Regions from separate parts of the Pedobacter sp. UYP1 genome, predicted to be linked through region 1. Evidence: riboswitches for the same ligand, from Rfam matches in the RefSeq annotation. Region 1 holds a riboswitch; each other region holds the start of a gene.
What was found. A riboswitch is a leader RNA that binds a small molecule or an ion and turns the genes downstream of it on or off. The one in region 1 is predicted to bind S-adenosylmethionine.

Region 1 (3,217 bases):
AGGTGTACCATTTGTTCCATAAGCGATTTTTATCTTTCTGCGGTCATTGTAGTAATCATTACCCGTTCTGAAGTTCGCTGATAAACCATCTATTATTTTGTAGTTCAATTCTGCACTTCCAATCAACCGGTTACGAACCTGACCCACTGTGTTTTCGTAGGCAACAAAATATGGGTTACTATAATAGCTATTGTTCCAGTTGATATCTTTTCCATTCGCATCTTTATAGGTTTTTAATTGGTCTACATCAACCTGACGGCCAAACCAGGTAAACTGCAACATAGTGCTGCTTGCTCTTTTTCCTCCTGAACCAGGTAAGTTTGCACTTGTGTTTACATAATTAGCTGAGGCATTGAAAGTCAGCTTTGGTGTTATTTTATAAGTTGTGTTCAGTAAGAATGAGTTTTTTGATTGAGAAGAGTTCGGAATCACACCTTTCTGATCCAGGTTGTTATAAGAGAAACGTAAGTCATATTTATCTCCTGAACCTGAAATCGCAAGTCCATTATTCAAAGTATAACCCGTATTAAAGAAGTCACGTACATTATTTGGATGTGCGACAAAAGGAACAGCTACTCCGTTAGAATTAAATTGAGGGATTAAACGGCCGTCTAATCTTGGGCCCCAGCTTTCATCTACTCCATCATTCAGCCCCCCACCTTTACCATCTACATAGCTGAATTGGCCATTAGCACCTTGTCCGAATGAATTCTGATAAGATGGAATAGTTAACAAAGTAGAGAAGGTTGCATTGGAGTTCACGCTGATTCCTAAGCCAGGAGAGTTTTTACCTTTCTTAGTGGTAATCAGTACCACACCTGCCGCAGCACGGGAACCGTAAAGCGCAGCGGCATTGGGGCCTTTCAAGACACTCATAGATTCAATATCCTCCGAATTGATGTCAGAAATCGTATTAGCAAAATCTCGTGAGCCGCCTGAACCTAAATTTTGTGAATTATCTACCGGTACTCCATCGATTACAAATAGTGGCTGATTATTTCCTGATATAGAAGTCTCCCCACGGATAATGATCCTGGAAGAACCCATATCTCCCTGGCTATTGGTGATCTGTACACCTGCTACCTTACCAGATATGGAATTCAGCAGATTGGTCTCTTTCGCTTCAGAGATATCTTTTGATTTTAACTCCTGTACTGAATAACCTAATGATTTTTTCTCTTTAGGAATGTTCAAAGCTGTAACCACAACTTCACTCAGTTCATTAGAAGATTCATCTAATTGTATAGCTATCGTACTTGCTGAAGTTACTTTGAGTTCTTGAGTCGCATAGCCAATGGATACAATTTTTAAAATATCATTTGGTTTGGCGATGATAGAGAATTTACCATTTCCATCAGTTTGTGTACCAGCATTTGTTCCTTTAACAGAAACGCTTACGCCAGGAACGGGTTGCCCGTTAGATTTCTCGGTGACCACCCCGGTAATTTTAGCGGTTTGTGCCGCAGCAGTCTGTACGATGATAAAGGATAGCAGGATCCCAAATAAGTATTTGTAAGTTTTATACATATTAATGGTCTAGTTATATAATTGGTGTGTTTAATTCAATTTATTACGCATAACGTTCTTTGAACAGCTCTATTTATCAGGAATATTAAGGGAAGAGATGACAGCGACCAATTTACTTTATAGGTATATCTGTCACTTATCTTTTCCGCTTAAAGTGGATAGGAGTTAGCACCTTTTACAATTTGGGTGTATAGGTTGCTAAGACTTCATAGGGCCTTTCCCTCGGTCTTTCTTGATAAGTAGAAATCAATGAACAGCTAATTGTCGGGCAAATATATAAATAAACTACTAAATCTATAGTATATATTTCATTAGTAGGATATTCTGAGATTTGGCAGACAATTCGTCTATTATTTTGTTCAGATTGGAGGCATAAAAAAGGCCATTTCTCTGTTTTAGAGAATGGCCTTTGGATTGACTTAAGAAATTGGCTTAACGTATAGCATGCGCTATAGCTAGCTGATCGCCGAAGCGATTATATTCTCCTGATAACCAGATTCCAGATTTGCGTTCAATCCCAGCGCAACATTTTCTGCACAAGGGAAGATCAGCAGCGGTAAATTGGTATTTGCCGCCATCTTTTGCGTATTGCTTAAATTGAAAAGCTGCTCCAGAAAAGTTTTATGGCGATGTACCATTACAAAAACATTACAAGTCACGTTTTCTGCAAGCCATTTTAAGCCTGCTTTAACAGGAGCATGTTCTACTGCGCGGTAATAGATTTTAGGATAATTTATTTTATTAGCTACATCTTCCAGAAAGCCAGTGACTAATTTTTTAGTATCAGCTTCTGGCATCTCCGGATGTTGTATATGCGCCAGCGTAATCTCTGCATGAGATGGTTTTGCAAATTCGGTAAGCGCCTGAATAATATCCAGATCACTATCATCCATATCTGTTGCAAAAACAAATTTATCCAGCTTCTTAAAACTTTGGTTTTCTGGTACAATCAGCACAGGCAGGGGCACAGCGCCTATAATTTCCCGCATATGATTACCCATAATTAAGGAGCCCAGCCCCTTCCGGTGGGTGCCCATCACCAATAGCATCAGATCTCTGTTTGCTGATAGTTTGTTGATGTACCGGTATAAAGGTCCTTCCTGACACTTGTAATCAATAACGGGCCTGAAAGCATTAATCGGTAAAGTGGAGAGTTCTTCTTCTAGTCTTATGCCCAGCGCACGTAATTGTTCTTCACTATCCTTTTGTAAAATATTGTAATCTTCCATTGACCAGTAAACCTGCCCTCCTAAAGGTTCGGCCATTGGTACTAAAAAGGAATTATAAAGTGTAAGATTTGCATGAAGATGTTGTGCAAGGCGTAAAGCATAGCGTGCGGCATTTTCTGCATTGGCGGAAAAATCGGTCAGTACGGTTATCGTGTTCATAGCAAAGGATGTTTATTTTACCAGAGTAAAAGTGGTGATAAACAGGCTGTTTAGCTGTGACGCCCGTCATATTATCTAATGACATTCGTCATCAGGATCAAAAAAATTCACCTGAATATTTTGAATTATAAAAATACTTACTACATTTACGTAATCAGTTACGTAAATAGGTATATACAATGGAGTTTTTCAATCAGGTAGGTAAAAAGGCAATAGGAAGCAGGTTGCGGATGTTGACAGAGAAGATTACAGAAGATGCAGCTCAGATTTATCAATTTTATGATATCGATATCCAGCCAAAG
Region 2 (3,217 bases), on a different contig from region 1:
GTTTGATCGAAACTAATAATGCACCTTATAATATCCGGCTTGAAAGAGGTAAATGGTTAAATATGACCTCTTTCCGTATGATTTTTGAAGATTTACCACTCTCAACGAATTATATCACCACCACTTCAGATAAATTGGTGCCTGAAATCAATTTTAAAGGGGGCAGATCCGATTATGCACTGAAGGGAATGGAAAACATGAAAAAAGTTCTTCCGGGAATTCTATCGTGTCTTCCTGTAGAAAAATTGAAATTCCTGGACCCGTTTCCTAACGAAGGACATATTTTAGGAGGCACAAGAATGGGTAAAACTGCGGCAGATAGTGTGGTAGATAAAAATATGGTTCACCAACAGTACAGAAATGTTTTTGTACTGGGCAGCGGCTCGTTTACTACTTTTAGTGCATCAAATCCAACACTGACTTTATCAGCTATGTCATTGTATTCCGCAGATCATTCATTTTAGTTATGAAAAGAAGAACATTCATCACCATGGCAGGTATCGGAACAGGATTGTTAATTCTTCCTCCTGCATTATATATCGCATCTCCATCACTGCGAAAACATGCCGTCATGTTAATCAGAGAAGAACTGTATTACCTGAAACTGGATACTGCAGGATTGGATCAGTACGTCAATGATTATTTCAGTTCCTCATCCAATAATGCAATGACTAATCTCAGGTGGAAAGCCTTTTATTATTTAGGGATTAAAGCAGAAAAGTCAAATCAGATTTTTGAACTGATCAAATTTTACCTGCTGTCAACAGATTTTTTTATCCATAAAATGGACGAAAGTAAACTGGTCAGCTACCTGGGATTATATAGTCCTTATAAAAGCCCTGTTCCAAATCCTTATTCTTTTGTATTATACCCTGCTGATTAATTAGTGGCGTTTTTAGCCAGAAAACAACTTTTTATAAATTAATACTACTAAAATAGTAGTATTAATTGTTTTTACGGTTTTTCATTCTTATCTTTAGGGTAGATAAGTTAAAACAATTTAAAAATACGCTCACCATGATTGCTAAATTACAACTTCAAAAATTATTGCTGACTGATTTAACAGGCAATTTTATGCGATGTTGTATGGCGTAAAGACTACTATTTGACCCTATAATTTACAAACTGAATCGTTAAGCAGCAGTTGTAAATCCACTCAATTACCGGAGCTGATAATCTTGATTTCAAAATCCTGATACCCCGGCGCATTTTGATGGAATATTATGGTGGTCATCTATTCTTTACAACAAAGCACCGGGGTATCAGGATTTATTTTAAATATACAGCTTTACCATCTAATTAATCACCACCATTAGTTAGTTGATTTATACAGAAGAAGGGAGAGGCAGTCTCGTTGAACTTCTAGCAACTTTCCATAGGAAAAAGTGCTCAACCTGATCCAGCAATGGATTATAAATTAATTAATAACAAGTAACTATTCAGGTTTCCTGGCTTGCTTCTTTGCAGAGGCAGTTCAATTGTGAACTGGCAGGAATCGTTATGAGTTCGTGGCTTTGTTATGAAAGACTATAAAAAATAGGACTTAACACTAATAAAGATGATTATGAAAACTAAATTCTCCTCTAAACTGGCAGGACTACTAACCTCGGTCGTACTGATCAGCGGAACTGCCTCCGCTAATGATTCAAAACCTCTTCCAAAAGAAGGGATCTGGCGTGGCGTTTTTACAGTCAGTGAATCGCAAGTTCCTTTTAATTTCGAATTCAAAGGCAAAGATTCAAAAAATGCATTACTTACTTTGATTAATGGATCAAGACGTGATGAATTTCATGTAGAACGCCGTGGTGTGGATTCGATCTATGTAAAGATGAATACCTACGATGCAGCTTTAGTTGCTAAAATTGAAGACAATGGAACCCTGACTGGTGAATATCGTAGTCTTGTACCAGGTTTTAGGGGTAATTCTTTACCATTCATCGCAGAATATGGTAAAAGCTACCGTTTTGTAGAGCCGGGGAAAGAAATCGCCCCAAAACATAATATCTCTGGTAAATGGGAAATCAAAACTTACACTAAAGAGGCCGTCCCTGCATCTATCGCACTCTTAAAGCAATCTGGTAATAAATTGACAGGTGTAATTATGACCGTTGTGGGAGATACACGTGAACTGGAAGGTACTGTACAAGGTGATGAATTCGAACTTTCAGGTTTTACAGGCCCAAGCCCTTTTATTGTGAAAGGAAAAATCAATGACGATAACAGCATCACAGGCGAACAAGGCTTTGGAATCTATAAGAACTTGAAGTTTGATGGCTTGCGAAATGAAAAAGCAGAATTGCCAGATCCTTATAAACTTACCTTTTTAAAAGAAGGCTATAAAAAACTTGACTTCACTTTTCCTGATTTAAAAGGACAGCAAGTTTCCCTTAGCGATGATAAATATAAAGGTAAAGTTGTCATTATCGAAACTATCGGTACCTGGTGCCCAAACTGTACCGACCAGACAGTTTTTCTTGCTCCATGGTTTAAAAAGAATCAAAAACGTGGCGTAGAAGCTATTGCAATAGGCTTCGAACAGAAAGATGATTTAGAATATGCAAAATATACGCTGGGCAAATTGAAAGAAAAATACGGGATTACTTATGATATCCTATTTGGTGGTATAGCAGACAAAAAAATTGTTGCCGAAAAACTGCCTGCACTCAACAAATTTGTTGCTTTTCCGACGACTATCATTATCGACAGAAAAGGTGACGTCAGGGAAATTTATACGGGTTACACCGGAACTGTGACTGGTAAATATTACGAGGAATACGAAAAGAAATTCAATAAAGTGCTCGATGAACTCATTGCTGAACCTGTACCTCAACTGGCAGTTGCAGCGACTACCACAGGAAAATAAATAATCAACCTACCAAAAATATATATTATGAGAATTAAAGTATCAAAAATAGGGGTGCTGGCACTAGCTGTACTAATTTCCTCTGCTTCTTTTGCAGCGGGTAAAACCGAAGATCCAAAAGCAGCTAAAAAATTCATTAAAGAAGGAATCTGGCGTGGTGTTTTTAAAGTTAGTGAAACTGAAGTACCTTTTAATTTCGAATTGAAAGGAAAGGATGTGGAACACGCGACTTTCACACTGTTGAATGGGACGCGGAGAGATGATTTTCATGTCGAATATCTAGGCAAAGATTCTTTGTTCATCAAAATGAATACTTATGACGCTGCCTTAGTGGCTAAAATAGATAACGATGGA
Region 3 (3,217 bases), on a different contig from region 1:
GGATTCTACAGGTGCTTTTCTCCATTCTTCGTCTTTAACGAGTTCTTTTCCTTTAGATTTTACGGTTTCTGCAAAGTCTACCAGACGTTCTGTAGCATCTTCGCGGCGGTTTAATAAAACGTCTTCTACGCGTTCCAGTAACTCGGCAGGGATAGCTTCATAAACTTCCAGCATCCCGGCATTCACAATTCCCATATCCAGTCCGGCTTTAATGGCATGGAACAGAAAGGCAGAGTGCATAGCTTCACGTACGGTATTATTTCCTCTGAAAGAGAAAGATATATTGGATACACCACCACTTACTTTCGCATAGGGCAGGTTTTCTTTAATCCAGCGTGCTGCGTTGATAAAATCAACTGCATAGTTGTTGTGTTCTTCTAAACCGGTGGCTACGGTTAAGATATTCGGGTCGAAGATAATATCTTCTGCCGGGAAGCCAATTTCCTCTACCAGGATATCGTATGAGCGTTTACAGATTTCTTTTCTACGTTCAAAGTTATCTGCTTGTCCATTTTCATCAAAGGCCATCACTACGATTGCTGCACCGTAATTCATAATCTTACGGGCACTTTCACGGAATTTATCTTCTCCCTCTTTTAACGAAATGGAGTTGACAATCCCTTTTCCCTGTAAACATTTTAAACCGTTTTCAATGACACTCCATTTAGAGGAATCGACCATGATCGGCAGTTTGGAAATATCAGGTTCTGAAGCAATCAGGTTCAGGAATTTCGTCATTGCGGCTTCAGAGTCCAGCATCCCTTCGTCCATGTTCACGTCAATGACCTGCGCACCACCTTCTACTTGTTGCCTGGCAACGGCAAGTGCAGCTTCGTAGTCACCGCTTAAAATTAACTTGGAGAATTTTGGGGAGCCTGTGATATTAGTTCTTTCACCAATATTAACAAACATGCTTTCGGGCGTAATGGTTACGGGTTCAAGTCCGCTCAGGCGAAGGTAACGTGGTATTTCTGGTATTTGTCTTGGGGTAATATTTTTGGCTTTTGCGGCAATCGCTGCGATATGCTCTGGCGTAGTACCACAACAACCACCCACGATATTGACAAAACCGTGCTGAATAAAGTCTGAGACCAGTGACGCTGTTTCATTGGGCATTTCATCATAAGCGCCAAATTCATTCGGTAAACCTGCATTAGGGTATGCAGATACATAACAGGGTGCTTTAGCAGAGAGCTCTTCAATATGGGGCCTCATGTCTTTTGCACCCAATGCACAGTTAAAGCCTATGCTCAATGGGTTAGCATGAATGATTGAATTCAGGAAAGCTTCTACAGTCTGACCGGACAGTGTTCTGCCTGATGCATCTGTAATAGTTCCGGAAATCATAATCTCAATTTTACGCCCGATAACTTCTTCATATTTTTTGATTGCAAAGATTGCCGCCTTCGCATTTAAAGTATCAAAAATGGTCTCAATTAATAACAGGTCTGATCCGCCATCAACCAGTCCTCTGATTTGTTCGTAGTAAGCGTCAACTAGTTCATCAAAGGTTAAGGCTCTGTATCCCGGATCATTTACATCTGGTGAGATAGACAAGGTACGGTTGGTAGGGCCTACGGCACCTGCAACGAAACAAACGCGGTCTGGATTTGCGGCCATGAATTCATTGACTGCTTCTTTGGCTATTTTAGCACCTTCGAAACTCATTTCATAGTCAAGTTCTTCCATCTTATAATCCGCAAGAGAGATCCTTTGCGTACTAAAAGTGTTGGTCTCGATGATATCTGTTCCTGCTTTAAGATATTCGGTATGTATAGCTTTGATGATATCAGGACGGGTAATATTCAGCAGGTCATTATTTCCTTTGACGTCGCATGGATGATTCGCAAAGCGCTCTCCTCTGAAGTCTTCTTCAGTTAGGATATAGCGCTGGATCATGGTGCCCATTGCGCCATCGATGATTAGTATTCGTTTTTTAAGCTCTTCTCTTATGCTCATTATCTGTGTTGGATAGCCATTTGTCTGTATTCAAGCAACTAATGCGATGCCAGTATCTTGAAGACAGAAAATTTTATATAAAGGCCTAATCAGAAATCCGGTGTCGGATCGAATTAACTTATCTGTCAGGAACAGCCGAAACTGTTCGAGTAGAATGTAGCACCTTGTAAGCACAGGTTGCTAAGACTTCGTCGGGTCTAATCCCTCCGTCTTTCTTTATAAGCTCATACAAAAATGCAACAAAGAAAAATCATTTCCAAGCAAATAGAGTTTAAAGCATATAAAATTGCAAAAATCAGGCAAATGAACACATAGTACGGAACAATGTTCTGTGTGGTTAGCGTATTCTTCTATGGATGTAATTGAGAATAGTGCTAAAGATCAACAAAAAAAGGCCGGCCAGTGAAGTGCCCTTAATAAGTGTCTGACTTACTGAGGGCACTTCACTGGCCGGCTTTTTAACCAGGAATACTGGTTTATTTTCTTCCTCCGAATATTCTCAATAAGAAGATAAAGATATTCAGGAAGTCAAGGTATAGAGATAGGGCACCCATGATCGCTAATTTCTTAGTGTCATCAACAGCCATAGTACCACCGTTTTCTTCAATACCTGCCCCGATACGTTTCAATTTTTGAACGTCATAAGCAGTTAATGCAGTGAAAATCGCTACACCGAAGAAACTCATGATATAGTCAAAGCTTGAACTTTTCAGGAACATGTTCACTACACTGGCAATAACCAGTCCTACTACACCAATCATTAAGATTGATCCGAATTTACTTAAATCGGTGTTGGTGGTGTAACCCAGTACAGCCATTAAACCAAATATCCCTGCAGCAGCAGCAAAACAAGCTACTACTGAACTTGTTGTATAAATCAATAAGATAAAACTCAGACTGACACCGGTCAATACTGAATACAGAATAAATACGCCTAATAAAGCACTGTATGATAACTTACTCAGCCCTGCACTCATCAAAAGTACCAGTCCAAGCGGAGCAAACATAGCAACATAACCTATCATAGACATTTTACCTGTTTCCTGATTGATCAGGTAGCTTAACATTTCTGGCGTATTTGCCATGTAAACTGCAGCCAGTGTTGATAAACTCAACGCTACAAACATCCATAAAAACACGTTGGCAAAAAATTTCTTTGCAACTGTTCCTGTTTGGTTTTCCACAAATACTGATTGTTGTGACCAATTATTATTGTTGTTATCCATGTTATTTTAAAATTTAATTAAATATACGAATC

Region 2: linked by a shared signal. The riboswitch ahead of ABIB30_RS25305 (peroxiredoxin family protein) and the one ahead of ABIB30_RS06685 (SusC/RagA family TonB-linked outer membrane protein) in region 1 are both predicted to bind S-adenosylmethionine.
Region 3: linked by a shared signal. The riboswitch ahead of metH (methionine synthase) and the one ahead of ABIB30_RS06685 (SusC/RagA family TonB-linked outer membrane protein) in region 1 are both predicted to bind S-adenosylmethionine.

What each region holds. Positions count from the first base shown of each region.
Region 1 is NZ_JBEPPL010000002.1:619,732-622,948, forward strand. It holds gene ABIB30_RS06685 (SusC/RagA family TonB-linked outer membrane protein) at 1-1,527, opposite strand, end outside; SAM riboswitch class I at 1,661-1,769, opposite strand; gene ABIB30_RS06690 (universal stress protein) at 1,983-2,915, opposite strand; gene ABIB30_RS06695 (bifunctional helix-turn-helix transcriptional regulator/GNAT family N-acetyltransferase) at 3,095-3,217, shown strand, end outside.
Region 2 is NZ_JBEPPL010000020.1:48,108-51,324, forward strand. It holds gene ABIB30_RS25295 (GMC oxidoreductase) at 1-464, shown strand, start outside; gene ABIB30_RS25300 (hypothetical protein) at 467-883, shown strand; SAM riboswitch class I at 1,323-1,419, shown strand; gene ABIB30_RS25305 (peroxiredoxin family protein) at 1,565-2,863, shown strand; gene ABIB30_RS25310 (peroxiredoxin family protein) at 2,891-3,217, shown strand, end outside.
Region 3 is NZ_JBEPPL010000011.1:59,870-63,086, reverse strand. It holds gene metH (methionine synthase) at 1-1,959, opposite strand, end outside; SAM riboswitch class I at 2,075-2,184, opposite strand; gene ABIB30_RS19225 (Bax inhibitor-1/YccA family protein) at 2,436-3,185, opposite strand.